2 regions of the Methylophilus sp. OH31 genome follow, and region 1 is predicted to be linked to the other one. Evidence: predicted binding sites of a transcription regulator. Region 1 holds the regulator's gene; the other holds the start of a gene.
What was found. The regulator FliA, encoded in region 1, starts transcription of late flagellar genes. The targets are predictions, from matches to a motif close to CTAAAGTTNNCNNAAANNNTGCCGATANNA.
Positions count from the first base shown of each region.

Region 2: OH31_RS13200 (flagellin) is a predicted target of FliA. The motif match lies at 12,364-12,393, and genes of this name have one in related genera.

Region 1 is NZ_BAUS01000002.1:962,300-977,462, reverse strand. Features, by position in the region: gene flhA (flagellar biosynthesis protein FlhA) at 1-1,542, shown strand, start outside; gene flhF (flagellar biosynthesis protein FlhF) at 1,544-2,899, shown strand; gene OH31_RS06525 (hypothetical protein) at 2,892-3,686, shown strand; gene OH31_RS06520 (RNA polymerase sigma factor FliA) at 3,705-4,439, shown strand; gene OH31_RS06515 (flagellar motor protein) at 4,439-5,191, shown strand; gene OH31_RS06510 (flagellar motor protein MotB) at 5,191-6,099, shown strand; gene OH31_RS06505 (bifunctional diguanylate cyclase/phosphodiesterase) at 6,096-8,405, opposite strand; gene OH31_RS14385 (DoxX family protein) at 8,658-9,140, opposite strand; gene OH31_RS06495 (protein-methionine-sulfoxide reductase heme-binding subunit MsrQ) at 9,213-9,836, opposite strand; gene msrP (protein-methionine-sulfoxide reductase catalytic subunit MsrP) at 9,838-10,785, opposite strand; gene OH31_RS06485 (PEP-CTERM sorting domain-containing protein) at 10,963-11,526, opposite strand; gene OH31_RS06480 (hypothetical protein) at 11,699-12,520, opposite strand; gene ligA (NAD-dependent DNA ligase LigA) at 12,579-14,666, opposite strand; gene OH31_RS06470 (cell division protein ZipA C-terminal FtsZ-binding domain-containing protein) at 14,668-15,163, opposite strand, start outside.
Region 2 is NZ_BAUS01000012.1:53,620-68,782, forward strand. Features, by position in the region: gene OH31_RS13165 (tetratricopeptide repeat protein) at 1-5,878, shown strand, start outside; gene OH31_RS13170 (CDP-glycerol glycerophosphotransferase family protein) at 6,026-7,417, opposite strand; gene OH31_RS13175 (trans-aconitate 2-methyltransferase) at 7,424-8,122, opposite strand; gene OH31_RS13180 (adenylyltransferase/cytidyltransferase family protein) at 8,119-8,532, opposite strand; gene OH31_RS13185 (aminotransferase class V-fold PLP-dependent enzyme) at 8,529-9,518, opposite strand; gene aepY (phosphonopyruvate decarboxylase) at 9,511-10,686, opposite strand; gene aepX (phosphoenolpyruvate mutase) at 10,714-12,012, opposite strand; gene OH31_RS13200 (flagellin) at 12,504-13,301, shown strand; gene OH31_RS14525 (flagellar protein FlaG) at 13,374-13,718, shown strand; gene fliD (flagellar filament capping protein FliD) at 13,752-15,163, shown strand, end outside.

The DNA of each region.
Region 1 (15,163 bases):
GGCCAGGAATCAGAATTCTACGGCGCGATGGACGGTGCCAGTAAATATGTGCGTGGTGATGCCATTGCCGGTATTTTGATCATCATCATCAATATTGTTGGCGGCCTGATTGTTGGCATGGTGCAACATGACCTCGCTTTTGATGAAGCGGTTAAAAACTACACCATGCTGGCGATTGGCGATGGCCTGGTGGCACAGATCCCTTCACTGGTGATCTCAATCGCTGCCGGTGTGGTGGTTTCCCGCGTGGCCAACAACGAAGACATCGGCGGCCAACTGATTAGCCAACTGTTTGAAAATCCACGTGTGCTGACCGTGACTGCCGGCATTATCGGCGGCATCGGCCTGATCCCAGGCATGCCACACCTGGCTTTCCTGGGTCTGGGTGGTTTGCTGGGTGGCCTGGCTTATAACGTGAAACAAAAACAGGAAAAAGCCAAACAACAAGCCGTGCTGGAACCACAGCCAGAAGACAAACTGGCGCCAGCCAGCGAAGCCGAAGAAGCAACATGGAACGATGTGCTGCCAGTTGACACCATTGGCCTGGAAGTCGGTTACCGACTGATTCCTCTGGTGGATAAAGGCCAGGGCGGCGAACTGCTCAAGCGTATCAAAGGCATCCGCAAAAAGTTTGCCCAGGAAATTGGCTTTTTGGCGCCAACGGTGCATATCCGCGACAACCTGACCCTGAAACCAAACGCCTATCGCATCACCATGAAAGGTGTAGAAATGGCCAGTGGTGAGTCTAACTTCAGCCAGATGCTGGCGATTGACCCAGGTGCCGTCACCGGCGAGCTTGATGGCGCGAAAACAACCGACCCGGCATTTGGCCTGCCAGCGGTATGGATTGAGCCAGACCGTAAAGAATATGCCCAAAGCCTGGGCTATACCGTGGTCGACGCAGGCACGGTGATTGCCACCCACCTCAACCATATTATTTCACTGAATGCAGGCGAACTGCTGGGCCGTCAGGAAGTACAACAGTTGCTGGACCATATGGGCAAAGACTCCAGCAAGCTGATTGAAGAAATCGTGCCAAAAATGATTACGCTGTCCAGCCTGCAAAAAGTATTGCAAAACCTGCTTAACGAAGGCGTGCATATCCGCGATATGCGCTCCATCCTTGAAACACTGGCTGACCATGCACAATACACCCAGGACACGAATGACCTGACTTCCATGGTGCGTATCAAACTCGGCCGCGCCATTGTGCAGGACCTGTTCCCATACAGTAATGAAATTACCGCCATGACGCTGGATGGCCAACTGGAAAGACTGTTGTTGCAAGCCTTGCAAAACAATCAGTCCAACCAGAGCGTGATTGAGCCTGGCATTGCAGAAAGACTGTCGCAACAAACTGAAGTCGCTGCCAGACAACAAGAGCAAATGGGCCTGACACCCGTTCTGCTGGTCGCTGCCCCGCTACGCCAGGCTTTATCCAGATTTTTAAGAAGAACCGTCCCGCATCTCAGAGTGCTGTCGCATGATGAGCTGCCAGATAACAAATCCATTCGTGTCACCAGTTTAATCGGAGCGCAATAATATGAACATCAGAAGATTTTTTGGCAAAAATGCACGTGAAGCATTGGCGCAAGTCAAACAGGCATTAGGGGACGATGCCATTATTGTCGCGAACCGTAGTGTCAATGGCGGCACCGAAATCATGGCTATGCTGGAAACGGATATTGCATCCAACGCCAGCTCAGCGCCGACCGATATGGGCACGGATCAATCTCGCAGCTTGCTGGACTTTGTGAATGCACAAGGCCAGCCGACTCGCCAGGCAGCGCCGCAAGCGGCGATGCCTGCACCTGGCGTGCAAAATAACACGCCAGTGGCTGAAGAGCCCCCCGCCAATGAAGGTGCCATCATGGATATGCTGAAACAGCATAGCGAACAACAGGAACAGGCTTACCAGGTGGCGACGCAAACACTGGAAGACAAAATGATGGGCATGATGCAGGAAATGCGTCAGATGCGTAGCCATTTTGAAACCCAGATGAGCGCGATGACCTGGCAGCATCACTTGCAACACAGCCCGGCTAAATCCAAAGTGCTGAGCACCCTGCTCTCTGCCAACTTCAGCGCCTCACTGTCACGCCAGATTGCTGAAAAAATGCCACAACACATTGATGTCAACAAAGCACCAATGTGGGCCAAAGAAGTGATTAGCCGTAACCTGCATACACTGGACGACGAGGATGCATTGCTGGACCGTGGCGGCATCTACGCCCTGGTTGGCCCGACAGGTGTGGGTAAAACCACCACCACAGCCAAACTGGCCGCACGTTATGTGATGAAACATGGCACCCAGAACCTGGGCCTGATCACCACCGACAGCTACCGTATCGGTGGTTACGAACAACTGCGTATCTACGGCAAGATCCTGGGCGTAATGGTGCATGCCGTCAAAGACGAAGAAGACCTGAAAATTGCGCTGAATGAACTGAAAAACAAACATATGATCCTGGTAGACACGGTAGGTGTCAGCCAGCGTGATCAAGCCGTGACTGAGCAGCTTTCCATGTTAAGCCGTGCCGATAGCCCAATTCAGAAATTGTTGTGCCTGAATGCCACCTCTACCGGTGACACGCTGACCGATGTGATGCGTAGCTACAAAAAACATGATATCGCTGGTTGTATCGTCACCAAGCTGGACGAAGCCGCAGCGATTGGCAACGTATTGGATGTATTGATCCGCGAACGCATGCGCTTGTTTTACACCACCAGTGGCCAGCGTGTGCCTGAAGATATTGAAGTGGCCGACAAACCAGCACTGATCGAACGCGTGCTGACGCCGCATCAGGCCAGTTTGCCTTACCAGTACCTGGACGAAGAGTTGCCGCTGGTGATTTCCAGCATGATGCAAACGGCTGGCCAGGAGCAGCAACATGTTTAATTACCGCGACCAGGCAGATGGTTTGCGCCGCATTATGGCCAAGACGTCGGCACGGATTATCAGTGTGATCGGCGCCAATGGCCAGGCTGCCACGCCGTGGATGCGCAATCTGGCACTGGGCATGCTCGCCCCTGAGCAACGCTTGCTGTTGATACACGCGAACCGCCAGCCAGCGCTCGCGCACTCATTACAGTCGATTGTGACGCACAACAGTGCACTCAAACGCGCCATTCTCAAACATCCGCAAGGCTATGACCTGACCTGTTTGGCTGAAAATGACCTGTTAACCTCGCCTTTATCTCAAGATTTAAAAGTGCAACTGGACGGTATAGTGAAGCAACTTTCGTACGATTACGATACCGTCATGATAGAAGCACAGCTGGATACACAAGACCACAGCTTGATGATGCCATTGATTGCCGAGCATGAACTGGTGATTCAAATGGACAGATCTGAAGCGGCCATTAAAGCCGCCTATACGACGATCAAGCATATCAGCCAGCAACATGGCCAGATTCCTTTGGGTGTGGTTGTCACAGGGGCCAATCATGATCAGGGTCAACAATACTTTATGCGTTTGAACCAGGTATGCAAACAGTTTCTGGGCGTCACCCTGGACTTTATCGGCGCGATGCCGCTAGAAGAGCCAGCGGGTGCCGCGCAGAAAAAAACAGGCAATGCCAAGACAGAGGTCGCCAAGGCTGGACAGACCGCATTGGCGTTTAAATCAGTGGCACATCGTCTCGAAAAACAACGGATCACCACGCCATCGCTGGCTGTTGCCTAAAGTAAAAAGAGGAAAAACATGTATACCGCTAAAGGCAAGACTCAAAATACAGATCAAATGCTGAAACAGCATAGCGGCTTGGTCAAAAAAATGGCTTATCAGTTAAAAGCCAAGCTGCCCTCCTGTGTCGAGCTCGATGACTTGGTGCAAGCCGGCATGATCGGCCTGATGGATGCGATTCAGCGTTACGAAGATAATCACGGCGCACAATTTGAAACCTATGCGTCACAGCGCGTGCGTGGAGCCATGCTGGATGAGTTACGCGGCGCTGACTGGCTGCCACGCGGCATTCGCAAAAATATGCGCGATATCGAAGTCGCCGTACAGCAACTGGAACAAAAGTTTGGCCGTCCGCCAACTGAGTCCGAGATTGCCAAGCATATGAACTTCACGCTGGATGACTACTATGACGTCTTGAGCGATTGCCAGGGCCACCAGCTGATTTACTACGAAGACTTTCAGGACGACGATGGCGGCGAGCACTTTCTTGACCGTTATGTCGATGATGATACCAGTGACCCTGTCAAATCATTGCTGGAGAGTGATTTCCGCGAGGCATTGATCGACTCGATCGACCACTTGCCCGAGCGCGAAAAAATGCTCATGGGCTTGTATTACGAGCAAGAGCTCAACCTGAAAGAGATCGGCGCCATTATGAGCGTCTCAGAATCACGCGTCTGCCAGTTGCATAGCCAGGCAGTGGCGCGCTTGCGTGCCTCTATGCGCGATAAATCCTGGACCGGAGTGGCCTGATGGATTGGGGCAGTATCGCCGGGCTGGTCATCGCCCTCGCCGGACTGGTAGTTGGTCAAGTCATCGACGGCGGTCACCTTAACTCGCTGATGCAGCCTGCAGCGTTTGTCGTCGTCATTCTCGGCACGACTGGCGCGGTGTTGCTGCAAACCGAATTCAAGCAATTCATCAAAGGCATGCGCATGCTACGCCTGGTGTTTGTGCACCCACAGGACGATAGAAAAAAACTCGCCATTAAAATCAATCAATGGAGCTTGCAGGCACGCAAGGAAAGCGTGTTGTCGCTAGAAAGTTATATCAAGCGCGAGCAAGATCCTTTCGTACGCAAAGGCTTGCAATTGCTGGTTGACGGTACGCCCGCTGACCGTATTCGCGAAGTATGTGCCATTGATATGTACTACTATGAATTACAGGAACGCGAAGCCGTCAAAATCTGGTCGGCTGCTGGCGGTTATGCGCCAACAGTTGGTATTCTGGGAGCTGTACTGGGCCTGATTCACGTCATGGAAAACTTGTCTGACCCGGCCAAGATCGGTAGTGGCATTGCGGTTGCCTTTGTGGCCACCATTTATGGTGTGGCATTGGCTAACCTGGTATTTTTGCCGATTTCAAATAAATTAAAAGGCCATGTCCAGCACGAAATGTCCAGGCGTGAGATGTTGCTCAATGCCTGGGTATCGATTGCCCGCGGGGATAATCCTAAACTGGTCACTGAGCGCCTTGAGTCCTACCTGCACCTGCGGGAGTCCTGATGTACAGACGCCACAAGCTGGACGAGGACGATGAAAGCCACGAACGCTGGCTGATTTCTTACGCCGACTTTATCACCCTGCTATTTGCCTTTTTTGTGGTGATGTACGCGACCTCGACCATCAACCTGAATAAATACCGCGCACTCTCCAGTGCCGTGGTCACTGCGTTTCAAGGCAAACCGGGGCAAACGGATGCACCTGAAGCCCAGACACAAGCCACGTTGCAGAACCAGAGCTCCGTGCTCAAGCCCTTGCCATTAAGCTATTTATATCAAGAGAAAAAGCTGCGCGACCAGGAAAAGGTACGCGCGATCGGCCAGCAAGTGGCGAATGCACTCACGCCATGGATAGAACAGAAACTGATCACGGTGTACCAGTCTGAACTCGGGATTGAGGTTGATATTCAAAGCAACCTGCTGTTTAACAACAATCAGACGAGCTATAGCGCACAAGCACCAGCGATCTTGAATGCACTGAGTGCGCAGCTAAAAAACGAATACCGCACCATACAGGTCGAAGGCCATAGCGATAAACAACTGTTTAGTGGTCAGGCAGATGCAGAAACCAAGCGTTGGGAATTAACGGCAGCACAAGCCGCGCATATCACCGCCAGCCTGGTCGCGCAAGGCATTGCCAGCAAACAACTGACCGCCATCGGCATGGCAGAGACCAAGCCTGTGTCGAGCAGCGACAATGCGCTGGCACAAGCAATGAATACGCGCATGACTATCCGTATTTTAACGGCTGAAAGCAGTGCCCAGCAAACCAGCAATGTGGCTAACAGGCAAGAAATACAGGCTGGTGCAGTGGATGTCACATCACCGTCAACAGAAGCCGCACCTATTTCAGCGCCGGCACCAGAAGCAAGCCAAGAGACAACCAGCGCAGCAACACCATCAGTCCGCTAAACCAGCGCTTCCTGCAACCAGTCGTTAAACTGTTCAATCGGCATCGGCTTACCGAATAAAAAGCCCTGATAGCGGCGGCAGCCGTTATTCAATAGCAACTCCATCTGCTCTTGCGTTTCTACCCCCTCAGCAATCACACTGAGGTACATACTTTGTGCCATGGCAATAATCGTCCGCACAATCGTACGATCATGGCTATCGGTGACAATATCATTCACAAACGAGCGGTCGATTTTGAGTTGATACAGCGGTAACTTTTTCAAATACTGTAGCGACGAATAACCGGTGCCAAAGTCATCCAGTGAAAATTGAATCCCCAGTTGGCTCAGTTCGGCCATGATACGCACGGCGTCATCCACGTTTTCGAGCAAGACGCTTTCTGTGAGCTCCAGGCGCAATGCATTGGGGTTAATCTGGTGGCGCTGAATACAGGCTTTGACCATCGCCACAAAATTGGCCTGGCAAAATTGGCGCGCGCTGATATTGACCGATAAACTCAGCTCGCGGGTATTTAATGAGCGTTGCCAGAGCGCAACTTGGGCGCAAGCCTGGTCTAGCACCCACATGCCGATTTCGATAATCAGGCCGCTGGTTTCAGCCACGGCAATAAATTGCAACGGTGAAATCAAGCCCCGCTGCGGATGCAGCCACCTTAACAAGACTTCTGCACCAAACGGCCGACCGGTATGGTCGACCTGCACCTGGTAATGCAAACGCAACTGTTGCTGGGCGATGGCTTCACGCAGCTCTGTTTCAAGCATGACTTGCGTCGCAATTTCAGTCTGCATGCCTGGCTGATACACACAGGCATGGTTACGTCCGCCCTGCTTGGCTTTATGCATGGCAATATCGGCGGCTTTCACATAATCGGTGTCGTCCGTGCTGATATCGTTAAAGCTGCATAAGCCCATGCTGGCCGTAATCGGCAATTTTTGGCCACTGACTTTAAACGGGCGCTCAAACACCTTTTGCAGTTTACGCTGCATCGATAATAGCTGCTGCAACGCTTTATCTGCGGATGCCGCCAAGCCTGAAAGCAAGACCAGAAACTCGTCGCCGCCCATGCAGGCAGTAAAATGCGGCTCGGCTACTTTTTGTAACCGTTCTGCCACTTGCTGTAACAAGCTATTGCCTGCGGCATGGCCATGCGCTTCATTAATCCATTTAAAGTGATCGAGGTCGATATACACCACGCCCCAATGCGCATCGGTAGCAGGCTGCGCTCGTAATTGCTGCAGCACCTCATAAGCCCTTTTGCGGTTGGGCAAGCCAGTGACAGGCTCCAGGTACGCCAGGCTTTGAATCGACTCTTGTGACAAGTGGCGATCAACCACCAGGCTCATCAGTTTGGTCGCCTGCTCTATCATGGATTGCTCAAGCGCACTTGGCGTTTGTGGCTGGCGATAATAGATGGCAAACGCACCCAGTACCTCACCATCTGCATTTAAGATAGGCTCAGACCAGCCTGCCTGCACGCCTGAGGCCAATGCAGCCTCCCGGTGATTGCCCCAATAAGGGTGCGTCATCACATTTTCGACAATCACCCGCTGCTTGATTGCGATGGCAGTTGCCAGGGAGCCATTACCGGCTTCAAGCTGCAACTGGCGCAAGGTTTGCAACAATGCTTGCGGTAAGGAGGGGGCAATCACGGTTTGTACCAGTTTGCCCAGGTTTTTTGTCAGCACCAGCGCGCAATACACATCGGCGTGCATCGCTTCAATATCACGCACCATTTTCTCTAAAATTCTGACCGCATCCTGTTCTTTTAGGATCAACTCCAGAATAGAAAATTGGAAGCGCTCATAGGCAATCGCGCGTAATTTCTCTTGTTGAAACGCCAAAGCAGACTGCTGTTCATTGGTGATCTCCCGCACCAGCAATAGGCTGCGCGGTTCACCAGTCTCCAGGCTAAAGTAATGGGCACTGCATTCCAGCCAGCGGTTTTGGCTGTCATGGCAGGCAATCTGTATCGTACGCTGAGTAATTTCTGGCGCAGGCTGGGCCAGGATGGATTTAATCGGGTCATGTGTGATCAGTGGCAGGCAAGCCCACAAGTCACACCCCGACTCAAGTGTATGGCAGACCATAACCGAGCGGCAATTGCCGAGAGAATCAGTCTCTGCTGCAATATAAAAACCGGAATAATCGACCAGTGAGCGCCACTGATCAAAGGCGTGACTTACGCCCAAAGAAGCGCCAAGGCCCAAAGAAGCGTTCAAGCGCGCAGAAGCCTCCGAACTGCGTGACGCACTCAAGACCTGACCTGCCAATACCACTGCATTTGGCTCGATATTTACTATAGACATCGCATACTTTCACAACCGCAGTGCAAAATCTAACTGCCGACAACTAGGCACCCTCTGCCCGTCGGTTGTTAAGATGACACACCCCCGAAGAATTTTAGTTGGGAGTCAATCCAGCATTGATTGCTCCCTTTTATATTTACGATGATGTGTCAAAAAGCAAATTGATGTCAAGACAAATTCATGGCTAAGGCCAGACATTAACAACTGTCATCGACGACCGTCACATAGATGTGACAACAGGCGGTCAGAACTTCATTTTCCGGCCCCTTGCGTCACCAGAGGCAACAGCATCAACAAGTAAATCAGGGGCAGTTTGTAGTTACCAAACCCATCCCCCTCCACGTCCTCAAAACGGTAACCGTTGAATAAATCCGCCATACTGCTCCAGTGCTCTGGCCAATGCACGCTGGCAATCGCTACCACGGTCAACACCATCAGGCTGAGGCTAAAAAAACGTGTAAACAGTCCCAGCAGTAGCGCAGCAGCACCGACTAATTCAAAGGTCATGGCAATATTCCAATTGACCTCCGCGGGCAACAAATCAAACGGGAAAGGAAATTGCAAATCTGCAAACCAGTTTTGACCGTGCAGTTTGGCCCACCCTGCTTCACCGAACTCCCAGGCCAAGATCAGGCGCAAGAGCAAACCCGGTAGCCAGTCATTCACCGTGTGGAGCGTTAAAATCAGGGATTGATATTTGAGAACGAAAGAGTGACGAACGAAATGTTGAAACATGGGCGACTGCCTTTCCAGAATTGAAGTTGTATTGCTTAGTCTTCAATCTAGAAAATACCTTACATATTACCGCTAACTTTTTCTATTATTTGAGAAAGGTAGCCAACGAAGTGCTATCAACAGCGCAAATACCAGACTGTAAATCACAGGCTCAGTCACATCTTTTTTCACCAGCCACCAAAAGTGTAGCAACACCAGTACGCCAATCACATACACCAGCTTATGCAAGATTTTCCAGCGTTGCTTGAGTGCTTTTATCGCGCGCTGGTTAGACGTTGCTGCCAGGGGCAAGGTCAGCAACAAAGCAGCAGCCCCCACCAGCACGTAAGGGTGCTTGACGATATCTTTCACAATATCGGCCCAGTCAAACTGGTAATCCAACCAGAGATATGTCGTCACGTGCAGGCAGGCATAAGCAAACATCCATAGCCCCAGCAAGCGACGCACCGCAATCAGCCAGGCTTGTTGCGTGAGATGCCTGAGCGGCGTGATGCTGAGCGAGAGCAGTAAAAACACCAATGCCCAGGTGCCGGTAGAGCGCTCAATAAACTCGACCGGGTTGGCGCCAAGACCATCGGTAACACCCAGGTAAATCAAGCGCGAAACAGGGATAAGTGCACCCAGCCAGATCAGGCACTTAAGGGACTTGATTGCAACCTTTGCTGACCATGCAGAGAACCATTGCGGCATAGTCATGCTAGAAATTTTTCTGTAAATCCATACCGGCATATAACTGCCCTACTTCATCATAGCCATTAAACAACCTGGTTTTAATGCGCCCGGCAAATAAGCCTGCGCCGATGCGCTTTTCGGAAGACTGTGTCCAGCGCGGATGATCCACCTGCGGATTCACATTGGCGTAAAAACCATACTCGCGTGCACTCGCCTTCATCCAGGCGGTATTCGGCATCTGCTCAACAAAACGAATCGTACTAATGGCCTTGGCCCCTTTAAAACCATACTTCCATGGCACCACCAGGCGCACAGGCGCCCCATTCTGGTTAGGCAACACCTTGCCATACAAACCAACCGCCAGAATCGTTAATGGCTGCATGGCTTCATCCATGCGCAAACCCTCGTTGTAAGGCCAATCCAGCACCGGAATACGTGCTCCAGGCATATGGCGTGGATCGTTATAAGAAATAAACTCAATATATTTGGCATTGCCGGTTGGCTGCGCCCAGTCGATAAGCGCTTTGAGCGGCAACCCGACCCACGGAATCACCATAGACCAGCCTTCCACACAGCGCATGCGGTAAATACGCTCCTCCAGCGGTGCCAGTTTCATCAGTTGCTCAATACTGATGGTCTTCGCCTGCTTCACCGCGCCTTCAATCCTGATCGTCCACGGCGTCGGCTTAAACAACACCGCCTCGCGGGCCGGGTCTTCCTTGCCTGTGCCAAACTCGTAATAATTGTTATAGCTGGTCACATCTTCAACGCTGGTCAGCTTCTCTTCTTTGCCATAAGCTGTTTTATGGAAATCCAGCGTTTGTGCCGCGTGCGCCTGCGTAGGTAGTAAAAGACTGGCTGCCGCCACGCCCGCCGCTTTTAATACAGTACGGCGCTGCTCAAACACGGCTTGTGGCGTGATTTCTGAAGGCAAAATACCGCTAGGATTGCGGCGATTGTTGTCCAGTAGCATAAAATTTCCTGTCTGCCTGATTGTGTATGCTTATTTGTCGCATATGACAGGGAAACCTTACAGAGGATTCCAGGGAAAAGGTAAATCTTTTGCAAGTGAGGCGTTAGGACGATAGAACAGGCTTTCAAAAACAAAAAAAGGCGCCCAAGGCGCCTTTTCACTGCGTGCTTAACCGAATTAAGCGCGCTTGCGTTGCACTAAAGAAACAACTGCAAGGCCTGCCAGCAAAAAGCCTAAAGTATCTGGTTCAGGCACGACACTGTTGCTCACACTCGCCTCTGTATTCACACCTAATGCAATAGAACCCAGACCGCCCGGCACTTCATTTTTCACAACCAGTGCCAGCGAATTGAATTCGCCAGAGATCGCAGCAAAGGTATAGCTCAAATATGTCAGGCCGGTACCACTGGTGCTTGTCCATGACCAATCGCCTACATCAACACCATTGACCAGCACATCCCAATCTACTGACGCGCCTTGTGACAGCACATTCTGAGTGACATTCAATTCCAGTTCCAGGCTGGTCGCGCCAAACAGGCCGGATCCGCTAAACGTTTCACTCACTTGATCACCACGTGAAACAGACCAGAAATAGCCGATATCTGTTGCAGACAGAGAGCCGACAGAACTCACCACATTGGAAGTGTAGCTTGGAAAATTAAAGTTGTATGTGGCGGCATGTACCATGTTTGTGCCTGCCAGCATAAATGCAGACAATGCAGCACCTACGATGCTTTTCATAGCGATCGCTTTCATTGAAAATCTCCCCTTATATATACATTAATTAAATTGATGCCGGCGAAATGCTAGTGCATTTTAATGGCAATGTCGAGTGACACTCAGACTAGGTCATCTTTAGTCATTGTTCATGGATCAATATGCAGACATCACGGCGTTGATTGTTGCGCGTAACCTATTTGGTTTTCGCCAGCAACTCATCCAATTCAGCATCTTTCAACTTGGCAACAATCGTCTCAGCTTGTTGTATTAATTGCTGCGCGCCAGCCACATCGCCTTGCGCACGTTTGTTTTCTGCCCGATAAATCGCGGTTTTAGCTTCATAAAATTCGCCACCATTGTCGTGGGCATATTCCATCAGGCGCTGGTAGGTTTTGTCTGCACTCACGTAATCTTTTTTTGCTGAAAACAGCTGACCCAAGGTCAGGCTGGCTTCTGCGTATTGATCAGGGGTACCAGACTTGCGCAGCATCATGACGCCTTTAAGTTGATGCTCAATGGCTTTGTCGCCTTGTTGCAGTTGCTGGTAGGCCATGGCTTCGTGAATGAAACTGTCAGCGCGCTCGTCGTCGTTCATAGCGAGTTTCTCGCCAACTTCAAATGACTTGAGTGATTCAGCGTATTGGCCAATCTCGAAATAAGCTTCGCCAATCAGGTTGTGTGCAATGCGCGCATAGCGGCGCATATTTTGCTGCTCGCTGAATTTGAGGGCTTGCTGGTAGCTTTCGAGCGCGGCGTCATGCACCTTAGCTTCAAGCTGTGCGTTACCAAGCAACATATGGGCAGAAATCAAGTCCAGCCCAGTCGGCTTCAGGCTGATGGCCTGTTTAAAGCTTTGTTGCGCAGCGGCATTTTGGGCCAACCCGGATTGTGCACGGCCTTTACACAGCCAGAACTCTGCCTGGCTGGCGTGTTGCTCGGCGACCTGGATGGCTTGCGCATACTGCTGTTTTTTTACTGCGCTATCGCAAGTTTCCAACGCAGCATCTTTAGCCATTGATTCATTAATAATCAATAAATTAAAAAATACTATTAAAGTTAATTTTGAATTCATATCAAAATAAATCCGATTGGGTGAGTGAGGTTTCTGAGAGTGTTAACGCAGGTGCTTCAATTAAGTCTGTCGGCGTTGCAGAGGGTTGCAACATAGTAAGTAAAGCAGATTCATCCAGCACTGGTATATTCAGTTGCTGCGCTTTTTCCAGCTTACTGCCTGCCTCAGCGCCAGCCACCACATAACTGGTTTTGGCTGAAACGCTACCGCTGACTTTACCACCAACGGCTTCAATCATCGCTTGCGCCTGATCGCGTTTGAGCGTGGGCAAGGTGCCAGTGAGTACAAAGGTTTTTCCGGAAAATGTGGCTGATGTGGTTGTTTTGGCAATATCGGCCCACTGCACGCCAAGTGCCCGCATCGCAGCAATGACTTCACGGTTGTGTGGTTCCTGAAAAAACTGGTAAGCGGCTTCAGCCACAATCGGGCCGACATCGTTGACCTGCATCAGCGCTTCCACATCTGCGGCCATCAAAGCATCAAGATTACCGAAATGCTGTGCCAGATCCTTGGCTGTCGCTTCACCGACATTGCGTATGCCTAGCGCGTAAATAAAACGTGGCAAGGTGGCCTGTTTGCTTTTTTCAATGGCGGCCAGCACATTCTGTGCAGACTTCTCGGCCATGCGCTCCAATTCGCTCAATACGGGCAAGCTCAGGCGGTAAACATCATCCAGGTGATGCACCAGGTCGCGTTCAACCAATTGATCCACCAGTTTTTCACCCAACCCCTCAATATCCATGGCGCGGCGGGAGGCAAAGTGCGTAATCGCCTGCTTGCGCTGCGCCGGGCAAATCAAGCCGCCGGTACAACGTGCCACTGCTTCGTCTTGCGGCCGTACAACGTGTGAGCCGCATTCCGGGCATGTGGATGGCATGATAAACTCACGTGCATCTGCCGGTCGCAATTCAGGCTTGGCAGCCACCACTTCAGGAATGACATCACCTGCCCGCCGCACAATCACGGTGTCGCCAATATGAATATCTTTACGGCGTAACTCGTCCTCATTATGCAAAGTGGCATTAGTCACGGTGACGCCACCGACAAATACAGGCTTCAGGCGCGCCACTGGTGTAATCGCGCCAGTGCGCCCTACTTGCACGGTAATATCTTCCACCACCGTGACAGCCTCTTCGGCGGGAAATTTATGTGCGATTGCCCAGCGTGGTGCACGTGAGACAAAACCGAGTGCATCCTGCAGGCTAAAAGCGTTCACCTTGTAGACCACGCCATCAATATCAAATGGCAGGCTACTGCGTTTGGCGCCAATCTCTGCATAATAGTCACGCAAGCCTTGCGCACCAGTTTTAACGCCGCGTAATTCAGAGACAGGGAAGCGTAAATCGGCCAGGTATTGCATCGCCTCAGCATGCGAATGCAACGTAGGCACGCCTTCACTAGCCCCCAGGCCATAAGCAAAGAAATGCAAGGGGCGCTTGGCGGTAATATTTGAGTCTAACTGGCGCAGGCTGCCTGCTGCGGCATTACGTGGATTGGCAAATAGTTTGCCACCTGCAGCCGCTTGTTGCTGGTTTAGCTTTTCGAAGTCTTTTTTCAGCATGAGCACTTCACCGCGAACCTCAAGCAATGCGGGTGGATGTGCAATATTCAGGCGACTGGGGATGGCACGGATGGTTTTCAGGTTATGTGTCACATTCTCACCGGTATACCCATCGCCACGCGTCGCGCCTTGTACAAACACGCCATGCTCGTAAGTCAGCGTGATCGCCAGGCCATCGAATTTTGGTTCCACTGCGTAGTCTACTTGCGACTGGTCTGCGCCTTCACGTACACGCCGGTCAAATGCCTCTAGCTCTTCGTCACTAAAGGCGTTATTGAGCGACAGCATGGCCTGCCGGTGCTGCACACTGTCGAATGCAGCCAGCGCCAGGCCACCTACACGCTGGCTGGGCGAATCTGCCGTAATCAGTTCGGGATATTGCTGCTCAAGATCAAGCAGCTGGCGGTAAATGCCGTCATACTCATTATCACTGACCAGCGGCGCATCAAGCACATAGTAGTGATAATCGTATTCGGCAATGCGCTGCTTAAGCTGTTGTAAAAGCAGCGCAGCTTCTTGAGCTGGCATATTAAGAGAACAGGCGTTTGGCGTGGCTGCTGCCAGGGGTGATTCCCTGCGCAGCCATGGCATTGGAGATATTTTTCAGTTGCTGGCGGATCTTATCCAGCTGTGCATCGCCGATGGCCTTGCGGTTAACATCAATCATGCTGGCACTTAAACTGCTCGCCATGCTTTCAGCAATATCCACCATATGGTCAAACACACGCAAGCTATTTGGCGTGGTCGGGATATCCAGCTGGAAGGTGACACCAGTCATCACGGCCGTTTTCAGCATATCCGCCGAAAACGGTTTACCTTCATAGTTACGCACAGAGAACTCCAGCTGGCCTTCTGTGTTGAATGACTCAAAGCGGCCATCTACACTCAGTTGCATACCACAAGCCTCGGCCAGGCCACGTAACTTGGTCGCGTGGAACATGCCCTGATTAGCCAGTACATGAAATTCGACTGCTTTATCGACTTCAATACAAAATGCGTCAATAGATTGCGATTGTTGTGACGGC
Region 2 (15,163 bases), on a different contig from region 1:
GACGGATGCGCAAGCCGCCAAACAGATTCGTGAAGATGGTATTCATATTCTGCTGGATTTATCCGGCCTGTCTGGCGGTACACGCTTGCCGATTTTTGCCCATAAACCTGCTCCGGTGCAGGCCACCTGGCTCGGCTATTGGGGCACGACCGGTTTGCCAACGATGGATTATGTCATCGCTGATCCGGTGAGTATTGATGCGCAGGTGGCGACCCAGTTCACCGAGCAGGTCGTGCACCTGCCACATACGCGTATGTGCTTCACGGCGCCGCCTTGTGATGTCGCTGTCAATGATTTGCCAGCATTCACCACCGGTGCTGTGACTTTTGGCTGCTTTCAAAACTACAGCAAAGTCAGTGATGACGTATTGTCTTGCTGGGGCGAGGTATTGCAGGCCTTGCCGACGGCTACATTGTTCTGGCAGAGCAAAGCATTCAATGATGCCCTGGTACGTGAAGAGGCGTTGGACAGATTGCAACAATACGGCATCTCTGCTGCGCGTTGTACCTTGCATGGCATGGTGCCCAGAGAAGAATACCTGCGTAACCATCACCAGATTGATGTGATCCTGGATACTTTCCCTTTCACAGGTGGCACCACGACGTGTGAAGCCTTATGGATGGGCGTACCGACGCTGACCTTACTGGGCGACACATTGATTGCCCGCCAGGGTGCCAGCTTTATGCATTGCGTGGGGTTGGCTGACTGGGTGGCCACCAGCCGTGATGAGTATGTGAGCAAAGCCATTGCATTGACCAGTGATCTTGGCGCCTTGGCAACATTACGCGCGCAACTGCGCCAGCAAGTGTTGGCTTCGCCATTAATGCATGCTGAGCAGTTCGCACAGGATTTTGAACAGCTGCTGTTTAGCTTATGGCAACAAACCCTGGCCACATTGGCGCCACAGCAATTGTTAGCCGAGTCACCGGTACAAGAGGCTTTTTCCGGCGAGCAGCCGGTTTGGGTGGTCAGCGCCACGCGCATGACTGCAGAAATTTTCTGGCGTGACTCTGCACTTGGCAGATCACTCAAACGCCATATGCAGCAGGATAAACGCCTGGTGTCCGTCGTGGCTTATGAAAATACGCGTGGCCTGTCTGAAGTGTTTAATGAGGCAATTGCCGCCGCGCCAGACCAGGCATTGCTGGTATTGATCCACGATGATGTCTGGCTGGACGAAAACACTTTTGTTCATAGCATACAGCGTGGCCTGGATCAGTATGATGTGATTGGTATTGCAGGCAATGCAAGGATTCAAGCTGGGCAGCCTGGCTGGTGTTTTGTCGATTTGCAATTCACCTGGGACGATGCCAGATACTTGCGCGGTGCGGTGAGCCATGGCCAGCATGCGTTTGGGTCTGCCTCCAGTTATGGTGATGTGTCTGGCGAATGCCAGTTGATGGATGGCGTATTCCTGGCGGCGCATAAACAGACCTTGCTGCAAAGCGGAGTACGTTTTGACCAGCAATTTGACTTTCATTTTTACGACCTGGATTTTTGCCGTACAGCCACCCGTGCAGGCCTCAAGCTGGGTGTATGGCCAGTGCGCATGACGCACCAGAGTGGTGGTGCGTTTGGTAGCGCACGCTGGCGTGATAAATACCTGAGCTATCGCCAGAAATGGGAGCCGGCCAGCGTACCACAGCAGCCAGCGTCCACGGCCTTGCAGGACGCAATGGCCGAGGTATTTGACCAGGCTTCACAAGCGCAACAGCAAGGCGATTTAAATACCGCGAAACAGCTATACCAGGAGATTCTGGCCGTAGATGCACAGCATGCACTCGCTACGCATAATCTGGGTTTGATTTACTGGCATAGCCAACAGCCGGCAGAGGCATTGCACTTACTGGCACAGGCTTATGCGCTGGCGCCAACGCAGTGGCAGTTGTTAAGCAGCTACCTGACTGCACTCAAACACAGTGGTGCGACAGCCGAATTGGAGCAGGTATTGGCGCAAGCCGTTAACAGCGGCCAGCATACACAAGCCTTGCAAACATTGATGCAAGACTGGCAGTTGCCATCGCTTGCGCCAGAGCAGCCATCAGATCAAGCACAACAGGCATTGCTGGCCTTGTTTGAGCAACAGCAATATACGCAGATGGAACGTGAGCTAGACACGCTATTACAGCAATATCCTGCCTGGTTAAGTGGCTGGAAAATGTTGTCTGACGTATTGATGATCCAGAAGAAAGATGCCCGCGTAGCGGCCGGTAAGGCGCTTGCGTTGAATCATAAAAGCGCTGAAGAGCACTGCTACTATGGGTTGGTGCTCAAGGCACAAAATGACCTCACGGCAGCCGCAGATGCCTTTGCCCAGGCCATACACCTGAAACCGGACTATGCTGCGGCGTATAACAATTTGGGTATTGTGCTCAAAGACCTGGGCGAAGTGGATGAAGCGATCAAGCAGTTTAAACAGGCGCTGATATTACAGCCGCAATATGCTGATTGCTTCAGCAATCTGCTGTTTTGTATGACGCATGCAGCGCAGGTGGATAACGATGCCTTGTTACAAGCGCATACCGCGTATGCCGCCCTGTACGAAGCACCGTTAAAACCGCATTGGCAGCCTCATGGCAATTCGCGCGATGCGCAACGTCCGTTGCGCGTAGGCTTTGTTTCTGGCGATTTGCGTGCGCATTCAGTCGCGCATTTCCTGCTGCCTTTGTTACCTGCGCTGGCCCAAGATAATTCATTGGCTTTATTTGCTTATGCCAATTATGCGCTGGAAGACGATGTCTCGGCGGAGATGCGCCAGTATTTCAAACAATGGCGTGTTGTTTCCAATATTTCTGACGATGCGCTGGCAGAGACTATCAGGCAAGACCAGATTGATATCCTGATCGACTTGTCCGGCCACACCTCCGGTAACCGTTTGCTGACATTTGCCAGGAAACCGGCACCCGTTCAGGCGAGCTGGCTGGGTTACCTGAATACCACCGGGCTGACATCCATAGACTATTACCTAGCTGATAATGCCTTGTTACCTGCCGGGCAGTTCGACCAGCAGTTTACCGAGCAGCTCGTGCAGTTGCCGGTGAATGCGCCATTTGTACCGCATCCGCAAGCACCAGCCGTCAATGCCTTGCCTGCGCTCAGCAATGGCTATGTGACTTTTGGCTGCTTTAACCGCCCCAATAAAATTACCCAGGCTACCGTGCAGCAATGGGCTGCTGTCATACAGGCCACGCCTGCCAGTCGCATGGTATTAGGCGGTATGGCAGAAGCGGGCGCATGCACGCATGTGGAGCAATGGTTTGCCGAAGCAGGTATCTCCGCCGACCGCTTATCGTTTTATGCCCGCACCGATATGCTGAGCTATTTGCAGCAATATCACATGGTGGATATTTGCCTGGATACCTTCCCATCTAATGGCGTGACCACCACCGCCCATGCTTTGTGGATGGGTGTGCCTACGCTATGCGTGGCAGGTGATCGCCTGGCCAGCCGCGGTGCCATGGCCTTGATGCAGCATCTTGGCCTGGCCGACTGGGTCGCGGCCAACCCACAGCAATATTTCCAACAGGCCGCGCATGTGTTGTCTGACCTGTCGGCACTGGCTGATTTACGCGCCAATATGCGCACCCGTTTTACGCAGTCTCCGCTGGCACAAGCGGCACCATTGGCGCAGGCTTTGTCACAGGCAATGCGCCAGATGTGGCAACGCTGGTGCCAGGAGCAGGCCGCAAGCAGTTTTGCTATTCCTTCTTTAACGCTGAAAGAATCTTCTGTTGCGCCGGGCGCGACTGAACCCTCTGATAAAGGTATCTCTATGAATACAACACTTAACCCACAAACTGCACAGGCTAATGCGCTGCACGATTCGATTGCTGAAGTGTTTCAGCTGGCGCTGCAAATGCAGGAAAAAGGCGACCTTGCACAAGCGATGAGCTTTTATCAGGAAATCTTGCGCATTGATGACAAGCATGCAGCGACGTATTTCCAGTTAGGCTTGTTGGCGCAGCAAGCGGGTAAGGCCGAAGAGGTATTACCGCTATTGGAGCAAGCCGTGATTCTGGCACCGCAGCAGCCTGCGTACTGGCAAGCCTATATTGGCGAACTGTCGCTGACCGCGCCCAAAAATGAAGTGCTGGACGTGATCACTTTTGCCCGCCAGAATGGCCTGGCCGCAGCGGATGCCGATGCACTGCAACGCCAATACAGCCAGCCAGCGGTTGCCGCTGATGTCGTGCGCAAAGGGCCTTATATCTACCGTACTGAAGATAACTTCTACCAGCGCGCGCAGACAGAGGCTTTTGGTTACCAGGATGTGGGCAATGCCGAACAGCGCCTGTATGACATGATCCGCCAGTCACGTGACAAAAGCGTATTCTCCAGCGAACTGGCAGCCAAAGCCACCGACTGGCCAAGCTACTACCACCTGACTTCGCAGCGCGCCAACTTACTGCGCCCGTTTGCGGACAAAATTGCTAACGGTAAGGTACTGGAGTTGGGCGCCGGTTGTGGCGCGATTACGCGTTTTCTCGGTGAGCTGGGCGGCGAAGTGGTGGCATTGGAAGGCAGCCCCAACCGTGCACGTGTGATCGGCCAACGTTGTGCCGATCTGAACAATGTGACGATTTACTCTGACCTGATCCAATCGTTTGAAACCGACGAGAAATTCGATGTCGTGACCTTGATCGGCGTGCTTGAATATGCGCAGGTCTATGTGAAAGAAGCCGATCCTTTGCGTTTCTTGCTGCAAACCGCCAAGTCTTTCCTCAAAGAAGACGGCATGCTGATTGTGGCGATTGAGAACCAGCTTGGCCTCAAGTATTTCTGCGGTGCGCCTGAAGACCATATGGGTCAGGCCATGTATGGCATTAATGATTCTTACAGCAGCACCAGCCCGATCACATTTGGCCGCGTAGAGCTGGATGCCTTGATCCGCAGTGCCGGTTTTGAAACCACAGAGTTGTATGTGCCGCTGCCAGATTACAAAACACCCGTTAGTGTGATTTACCCGGAAGGCTTTAACCAGGCCCATCGTGCGGCAGGCTGGGATGTGGGCGCTCTCGCGGCAGGCTCGGTGGTGCATGACAGGCAATCGCCGCGTCACCCGACATTCTCACTGGAAAATGCCTGGCAGGTGATTGCGCGTAATAACCTGGTGGAAGATGTCGCAAACTCATTTATGTTTGTTGCGTATCCGCAGCACCAGGCTGGCAAATTGCATCCGGACGTATTGGCAGCGCATTATGGTTGCCAGCGCCAGGCCGTGTTTAGCAAGGAAACCCAGTTTGTACATGATGCACAAGGCTTGGCAACGCGTACACGTAATACCGGCGAAACGGCGCAATTGCTGCAGGCAGATTGGGAGCATGCGCCTTACCATGGTGGCCAGTTGTGGATGGACAAGCTGACGCAGTTGATGAACCGTCCTGGCTGGCGCGTGGAAGACCTGGCGGCATGGACTGCCCCATGGTTGCAAGGCCTGGAAGCCGCAGCACTGACCGGTGGCAAAACCTTGCCGGAGTTTGCAGGCTATTCCGCCTTGTTGCCTTCTCAGTATTTTGATGCCACACCAACCAACTTTGTGATGGACAAAGCCGGACAGGGCCATTTCTTTGATCTGGAGTGGGATTTTGCCATTCCATTGCCGGTGGCTTTCGTGGCCTTGCGAGGCCTGTTCCTCACCCTGCATCGCGTCCGTAGTTGCGGCAAACCACACGCTAGCACACCAACTAATATTGGCAGCTTGACGCTGGCAGTGCTGGAGCAGAGTGGCTATCACTACCGCGATGACCAGTTGCAAGCGTTTATCAGCGTGTTTAACCGCCTGCAAAATATGACACAAGGCGTGCCTGAGCATGTGGTGAATGGGCTGACTACTGAGTTTACCCGGGCAGAGTTGCCGGTACGTCAGCTGTTTACGTAACACGGGGCGTATCAATACCAAAGCATGCACAGCGATGTGCATGCTTTTTTGTTGTCTGTGGAAACGGCGGGCAATAAAAAATCCGGCGACTATACAGTGGCCGGATTTTTAAGTGAGCGTGTTGAATTGTTTAAAACACTGAATTATTTAAAACATGGTTTCCATGCAACGGCGGATATGCGGGATAGAGCCGACCGGATTGGGCGTATATTTGCTGAGTTTGGCCAGGGTTAACAAGGCCTTGTCAGCCTTTTGTTGCAGGCAATAGACTTCAGTCAGGTTGCTGAGTGGAATCGCCGGATTCTCTTGCGCCAACAGCACGGCTTTTTCTAGCAGCAGCTCTGCATCTTCAAACTGGCCCTGGCTGACTAACAAGGTGCCCAGGTCATTGTAGGGCTCCCAGCAGCAGCTTTCTTTTTTTATCAGCTCCAGCATGACTTGTGTCGATAATTTCATATCACCTTCGGCGGCCAGCTTTTCGGCGTAGTGATAGGTATTGCGGTCAATTTCTACCTGAGATTTGATGGCTGGCGTAGGTAATTCAGTGGCGCCTGCCAGTGCCGCGAGAATATTATCTGCAATCAAGGTCGCGCTTTGGCCCAGGTGGGCAAATTGATGTTGTTTGTTCTCGGTGATCTGTTGTTGATAGACGGCGGCGTTTTGCAGTACGTCTTCAACCGTGCGGCGCAAGTCGGCTTTCACGGTTTTAATCACATAGTCATAAGGCACACTGGCTGGGCGCGGCGGGTTAGTGTCCGGAATCAACCAGTCGGTGACGGCAATACCAGGCACATCCAGCAACAAGGCTTCTGTGAGTACACTGGACTCATCTGACACCATCACGTCGGCCAAACCCAGGCAATACATGATGCTGACTTCGCGATCGACCACATACACGTTGTCGGCGCAGTCGCGATGCAAGGCATCCATTGCGTCAATGTTATTCAGCACCCAGCGGTATTTGTCTGACCATGGGGCCTGTTTCAGCAGCAGGTTGACCGGCAAGTCTTTTAGCGCTTGGACAAACTCATCCTGTTTGCCATGGTTTTCCCATGATGGCGCATAGAGAATGGAATGCTCGTATTTCAGTCCTAGTTGCTCACGCAGCTTTTGTGCTTCCTGTTTAAAGGTGTCCTGATTGCGGTAGACCAGGTCGGCTTTGGGCCAACCCAGGTCAAACATGCCCAGTTTTGGCTGTGCTTGTTTGAAATTGGCTTGCGTTTGCCAGCGCTCAACCCAGGCTGGGCCTGGTATAACGCCGATATCAAAGGCTGACCATGGCTCGTGATGCCAGAAGTGCGGCCAGATATCATGGCGCTGCGCCAGGTCGTGCAGCAAAATTACTGAAAATCCGGCATTCGGTTTGCAGGCATGTTCGCAATACACACCAACTTCAGCATATTGCTTGGAGTTGGTACTCCATTGAATGACATAGCCTCTGCTGGCAATTTCATCGGCAACCGGTGCCAATGCCTGGCGCTCGCAGTTGTCGGTATAAAAGAAAGTGAACACGGGCTGGTGTGAGTTGGTAGTCGTCATGATGGTCTATCCATGCAAGCGTTTGGTGAAAATAACACTGAAACGATATTGGCTTTGTGCGTAATTGGGCACGCAGCTTTCAAATACCTGATGCGGTTTTTCCGGCAGTTGCTGGCTGAACCATTCAGGGGTGTAATAAGTGTGGTGCAAGCCACGGTATTTTTCTTCATATTCGGCAATCGTCAGCGCATCGCGGCGTGCGTGCTCGCAGGCTTCGCGGGTGGCTGCATGCGGAATATCGAGGATTGCTATGCCAACCTTGGCTTTTTGCCACATGGCCTGGAGCACTTCGGCGGCCATGGCTTCATCAAAATAATGAAATACGCTGTTGGCAATCACAAAGTCATATTGGGGGTCAGTGGCCATGGTTTGTGCAGCTTGTGCCTGGAAGTCGCCATCAGGCATGGCTTGCTGTGCGGCTTCAATCAGCCCGGCAGCGTAATCCAGGCCGCCCACAGTCAGGGTATGTTGCTGACGTAAGGCATATAAAAACGCGCCGGCGCCACAACCGACTTCAAATACAGAATCCCCAGACTTTAGGCCCAGTTTGTCACTGATGCGGCGGGTATATTCCTGCCAGTCTGCCGGACCGATTTTGCCTGCACCACTGTCAAAACCATCCAGGGCAATCAAGGTATCCAGTGTGATGGCATGCTGCGGTTGCAGCGTGCGCTTTTCCCAAATCTGTTGCCAAAGGTTACTCATGTGTTTGCTTCCATTTTCTGACTGACGGCTTTTAGTACACGGGCACGCAATTGAGTGCTGCTGATGCCTTCGGTGCGCGGCAGGATATGTAATTTGTCTGCGGCAATCGGATTGCTGTTATCGTGGCCATGCACCAATAGGTCAATCTGGTGCAGGGTTAAAAAGGCCTCGTCTAGCAGCCAGGGGCTGGGCACTACTTCGTCCACGTCACGCATGGCTAGTAGCACTTCTGCGCGTGCGGCATAATCCAGCTCAGGCTCATAGCCTTTTTTGGCGCGAATCTCTTCGTCGGTGGTCAAGGCCACCACTACATGGCCCAATTGCCTGGCGGCTTTTAACAGGCGCACGTGGCCGTGATGGATCAGCGTGGCGGACATATCGACCATAATGCGCTTTGGTGGCTGCGTCATGGCTGTAGCTCCAGTAAATCAAGAATGGCGCCGCGTGCCGTGCTGCCCAGGTGTGCTTCGCCCAAGTGGCAAACGACACTGCCGCGGCTGATGCCGCGTGGTTGATACAGTACAGCACGTGCATGCTGGCTACTGACCTTGGCGTCAACCCAGGTACATAGTACTGGCTGGTAGTTCACCGGATGAGTCGCGTAAGCAGCAATCTTTTTCAGCATCTGTGCCTTGTTGATAAACACCGCTTCACGCAAGTCATCATGCTTGGGCAATACCTCATACAAAGAGGCGATGGCATGGTAAGGGCCCGTCATGCGGCGTTCCAGATGCGTGGTCAGATTCAGGTAAAACGAATCGACTGCGTGTCTGGGCGATTGGTGGAAAGCAATAAAAGAGGCACCGGTCAGGCCAAACAAGCCTTTGCAGGAGCTATAGGCAATCACATCGGCCAGGCCGTGGTCATTTTCCAGTCCGATAGAAGCAGTGGCATCCAGCATCAGTTGCGCACCGACACGGTCAGCCAGGGCACGCAAGTCTGCAATTGGTAACAATAAACCTGCACTGGTTTCGGTATAGCAGGCGACGACCCAGTCATAGTGGCCGGTTACGTTTGCCAATTGTTGCCAGTCGCAGACGGTGACTAATGACACCTCACCAGCATTGCGTTGAGCCATTTGTGCGAAGCTGACCAGGCGTTGTGCGTAATAACCGCTGTCTATCACCAACACCTTGCCGTATAGAAAGTTCAGGCTGGCAATTTCCAGTGCCAGGCTGGCAGAGCCTTGTAGCCGTGCAATATGGGCATGGCCAGTCATGGTTTTGAGGGCGCTTAAGACCACATCTTCGACTTGGCTGTAATCCTGGTCACCGCGTCCAAAGCATGGTCGCAGGCCAAGCAGGTTTTCTTCGAGCAGACTGGCCGGGCCAGCGGTAAACAATACCTTGTGTTGGTTTTGCGTGGCAACATGGGCGTGTATGGTGGTGTCAGGCATATTCCACCTCGGTTAAAAATTGCATAAAGTCCTGTTTGTTTTGTGCCGGGGTACGCGTCGGCCGCCCCAGGTCAGCCCGTGCGCCTTTGCGGCACAGTACTTCAATAAAGCTGCTTTTGCCGCTGGCTAAGGCTTGTTGCAACACTGTGTTTAATGATTCTGCGCCAGACACACTGTAGACCTGTGCATAGCCGGCAGCACTGGCAATGTCTGAGAGTGTGAGTTGCGCGGCCACGGTTGGCTGGCCACCCACAGAGTCGTGCGCGCCATTATTCAACACAATATGCAGCAGATTGGATTGCTGGGCACTGATGGTCAGGCTGCCCATATGCATCAGCATGGCACCATCACCGTCAATACAGATCACTTGCCGGTCTGGCTGTGCCAGTGCAATGCCGCAGGCAATTTGCGAGGCGTGGCCCATGCCACCCACGGTGAGAAAATCGCGGCCATGTCCGGCCTGTTGTGCTTTGCGCAGCTCAAACAGTTCACGTGAGGCCATGCCGGTGGTGGCCACCACGGCAGCCTCTTGTGGCAAGGCTGACACAATCTGCCCGATCATGTGCTCACGGCTTTCCAGCACGGGCAACTTATCTGCCAGGGCAGAGGCGGGGGCTGCTGTTGTTTTCACTGGCTTATACGGCGCAAAGCTTTGTTTGCGCACCACCAGTGCGACGGGGCCCTGACGTGTCATCGCCTGCTGCAACAATGTTCGCATTTGCGCATGGGCGCTGTCTATATCATCAGCCATCACCTGGTAAGGCAAGCCCAGAACGTCGAGTTGTGATAGGGTGATTTGGCCTTGTTTGACATGCTGCGGTTCATCATGGATCTGTTCGCCATGTGCATTCAGCTCTCCGCGCCAGCCAATGACCAATAACATAGGAATCCCATACACCTGCGGATCTGCCAATGACGCAATCGGGTTCACCACATTGCCCAGGCCGGAATTTTGCATATAGACCAGCGCCGGTTGATGGCTTGCCAGGTAGTGGCCAATAGCCAAACCAATCGCACCACCTTCATTGGCGGTAATCACATGCTGGCCGGTAGCCAGGGTGTCTGAAAAGCAGGCACACAATTCTTTGAGTAGTGAGTCGGGCACGCCCGCAAAAAACTGTACTTGTTCGCTTTGCAAAGCGTTTAAAAAATCCTCGGCATGTATCATCAGAATACTCCGCTTATCTGGTTACGGTTATTTAGTGCCTGGAATCAGTTCCAGCACATCGTTAATCGACATCAGGCTGGCTTCAATTTCTGCGGTCCTACCATTTTTGAGGATTTCCATGGCGGCATTCTGCATGGCCGGATAGGCGGCACGCATCATATGGTTGGCATAAATCACCAGGTTAAAGCCGTGTGCGGCCAGTTCTTCCTCAGTCACTTTGTTGTAACTGGTGGGGACGCAGACTAAGGGAATGGTTGGGAATTCGGATTTGAAAATTTTGGCAAACTCAAACACTTCGTCCGGTGCTTTCTGGCGGCTGTGGATCATGATGCCATCGACGCCCGCGCCTACGTAAGCTTGTGCGCGTTTAACTGCATCGGCAATGCCTTTTTCCAGGATCAGGCTTTCGATACGCGCAATCACCATAAAGTCATCACTCACACGTGCAGCACGGCCTGCCATGATTTTTTCGCAGAAGGGCTCAATCTCGTCCTGCAACTGCGGCACTTCGTTACCAAATAAGGAATTCTTTTTTAAACCAATTTTGTCTTCAATAATGGTGGCGGAAATACCCAGGCGTTCCATGCTGCGCACATTGAGTTCAAAGTGCTCCAGTTTGCCGCCGGTATCGGCATCCATAATTAAAGGTTTGGTGGTGACATCAAAGATGTCATTAATATTAGACAGGCGGCTGTTGATTTCAACCGCTTCAATATCTGGTTTGCCGCGTGCGGTAGAGTCGGTCAGTGAACTGGACCAGAAACCGTCGAACTGGCAAATTTTGCCATTACGTTGCGCCGTCACATGTTCGGCAATGAGGGCAGAGATCGGATTATGCGCCTCAATAAAACGTGAAATCGGTTTCACCGTCAGCAATCTCTTCAAGGTACGGCGGCGGATATCCGGCGTGGTACCCAGGGCCTGGATCTGGCCGAGCATTTCATTCGAAGACACGCCACGTGTATAAGGAATCTCGATCAGGTGGCCGCCATACTCGGCCAATGCGGCACGCGCACGGTCACGGTAGGGCACCAGCGGGCCTTCCAGCCAGTCGTCGCCATGCACCATGATGTCTGGTTTGTATTTAAGCAGGTTGGGCGCATAGTCCCATTCTTCTTGCGGCACTACATTGACCACACCGCGAATATTCTCGACGATCTGTTTGCGTTGCTCATACGTCAGGTAGGGCAGGCGTTTATGGTCTGCGACCGCTGCGTCTGATAACAGGCCGATGGTGACGTCGCCGTACTTTCTGGCCTGCTCAATAATATTGATATGGCCATGGTGCAGAATGTCTACGGTCATACCTACATAAACGGATGCCATGCAAAACTCCTTCGTAGTCTTTTGGATACCTTATATAAGGTATGCGAATTGGATAGCCTGATTATCGTTGGCAATGCCTAAGAATGATTTGCAGATAAACGCGGAAAACCGGCCTTATATCTTGTGTGATACAGCGGTCATGAACAGGCTCTGAAAGCGGTGTGCTTTAAAAGCAGAATTAAGACAGATTCTCTATTTAGCTCGGTTAATGGTCACGACGCATCTTTTTATAAAATAGATTGGTATAAACAATTTTGTGCAGTTCTTGATAGAAGGCTAAAGATTTTGGTGGAGGGGTCGTAAATAGTTTCAAGTGCATGATTGATCGAAAAAAGAAATTTGCAAGAAGTATTAAAGAAATTTCGCAAGCGGTCGATAACACAACTAACAACGCTAGATAGCAAACATTAAGTGGTAAATAGCGATCAACGTTGAAAGTAACATGACGATTTGACACTTAACTGGGTATACGACTCTAAAGGAGATTTAACATGGCTTCAGTAATTAACACCAACTTGGCATCCTTGAATGCACAACGTAACTTAAACGCTTCACAAAGCAGCCTGAATACTTCTATTCAACGCTTGTCTTCTGGTCTGCGTATTAACAGCGCTAAAGATGATGCGGCTGGTATGGCGATTGCAACACGTATGGACTCACAAGTTCGCGGTATGGATGTTGCAACACGTAACGCTAACGATGCGATCTCTTTCTTGCAAACTGCAGAAGGTGGTTTGAGCAGCGCAACTGACTCATTACAACGTATGCGTGAACTGGCTGTACAGGCAGCCAACGGTTCTTACAGCTCTGGTGACCGTGCAAACCTGGATACAGAATTTTCTCAACTGAAGTCAGAATTGACTCGCTTGAGTACAGCGACCAAGTTTAACGGCCAGGCAGCATTCGGTGCAGGTTACAACTTCCAGATTGGTGCAGACAGTGGCGATACCATTAGCGTGTCTTCTGTTTCAGCGGCTTCTCTGTCTGGTTCCCTGTCTTCAGCAGATGCTGCATCAGATGCGATTACTGCGATTGACGCACAATTGACTGCTGTAAACACTAGCCGTGCGACATTGGGTGCTTACCAAAACCGTTTTGCTTCAGTAGTAAGCAACCTGGGCGTAGCGTCTGAGAACATGTCTGCTGCCAAGTCACGTATCACTGATGCTGACTTCGCTTCAGAAACAGCCAAGATGACACGTGCACAGATTCTGCAACAAGCTGGTACTGCGATGCTGGCTCAAGCGAACCAGTTGCCTAACCAAGTGATGACATTGCTGAGAGGTTAATACATCACACGGTAACGCTAAATCCACAGGCCTAGACCCTGTGGATTTGGCCTAGGTAAAAGGAGCAACATCATGAGTGACTCATCTATAAATGGTGTAGGTGGCAGTTTGCAGGGTGTACAGGCAGCCAGTAGTTTGAAACTGGTGAAATATGCTGAATCAGCTGCGGATAAAGTGACGGCCGATGTGAATGACAAAGCTGCGATTAGCGGTGCAGTCAAAAAGTTAAATGAGTATGTAGCACCAGCGTTACAAACGATAGAGTTTTCTATCGATGATGACAGCGACCGCATCATTGTGAAAGTGGTGGATACCGAAACACAAAAGGTATTACGCCAAATTCCCAATGAAGAGGTGTTGGCCATCAGTAAAACGCTGGATAAATTACGCGGGCTGGTGGTACGACAGACAGCCTGATATTGCGTTTTAATTCGGTTGGGAGATTAAGAAATGGCATCGATTGTATCCTCTACTGGCGCATCTGGCCTGCCTATTGACTCATTAGTCACGGCGCAGATGCAGGCGGAACAGCAACCCATTACCGATATTAAAACCAAAATATCGTCTTACAATACCAAGCTCTCCGCGTACAGCACGCTGAAAAGCGGCTTAAGCACTTTTCAAACGGCCGTTGATAAACTGGCTACCGCAGCCAAGTTTAATGCGCAAGCCGTCACCGCCAGTGACAGCACCAGTATCAGCGCAACCGCGAATGGCACAGCCGTTCTCGGTAACTACAATGTGACGGTCAGCCAGCTGGCGACTTCACAAAAACTGGCCACTTCGGCTTATAGCAGTGCCACCGACATCGTCGGCACCGGCAAAATTACGATCTCTTTTGGTACCTATACGGCAGCAGCTGGCGCGACGCCTGCTTCATTTACAGCCAATGGCGATAAGTCCGATATCACCATCGATATCACCAGCAGCAACAATACGCTGGCAGGCATCCGTGATGCGATCAATGCAAAAAATGCGTCGGTCTCGGCCTCTATTGTCAATGATGGTACTGGCAATCGCCTGGTGATTACGTCTAAAGATACCGGCGAGGTGAATAGCCTCAAAATATCGGTGGCAGATGATGATGGTAACAATACGGATACTGGCGGGCTGTCTGCATTAGCCTACGATCCCTTGGCCAGCAGCAATAATATGACGCAAATGACGGCGGCGAAGAATGCCTTGCTGACCGTGGATGGCATGAGCATCAGTAAATCCAGCAACACGGTGTCTGATGTAATCCAGGGGGTGACTCTGACGTTGAAGTCGGTCACTTCGGCCAGCAATACGCTAAGTGTCAGCACCGATACCGATACGATACAAGCCTCGGTACAAAGCTTTGTCGATGCTTATAACGCATTGAATACTAGCATGCGCAACCTGACCAAGTTCGTATCGGCAGGGTCTAGCTCCAATGGGGCCTTACTCGGTGATTCGACGGCACGCAACATCATGGTCAAATTGAAATCCATGTTGTCCGCATCCTCGCCCACGGCCACAACCTATAAAACGTTGACCGACATTGGGGTCACCATGGGCTCTGATGGATCCTTGTCGCTGGATAGCACTAAATTGCAAAAAGCTGTCACCAATAACGTTAGTGATGTGGCAAAGCTGTTTTCACCATCGGCGACGTCCACCGATCCGCAAGTGACTTTTGTCAGTAGCAAGGATGACACGGCCTCGGGTACCTATGCGGTGAATATCACGCAATTAGGCGGTAATGGGGTGAATGCCAACGGCACGATCAATGGTGTGACGGCGATTACGACCGGCTCTATTCTGACTGGCGCCAGCGGTAATGCCAGTTATGGCCTGCAATTGAGCGTCACAGGCACTGCGACTGGCAGTCGTGGCACGGT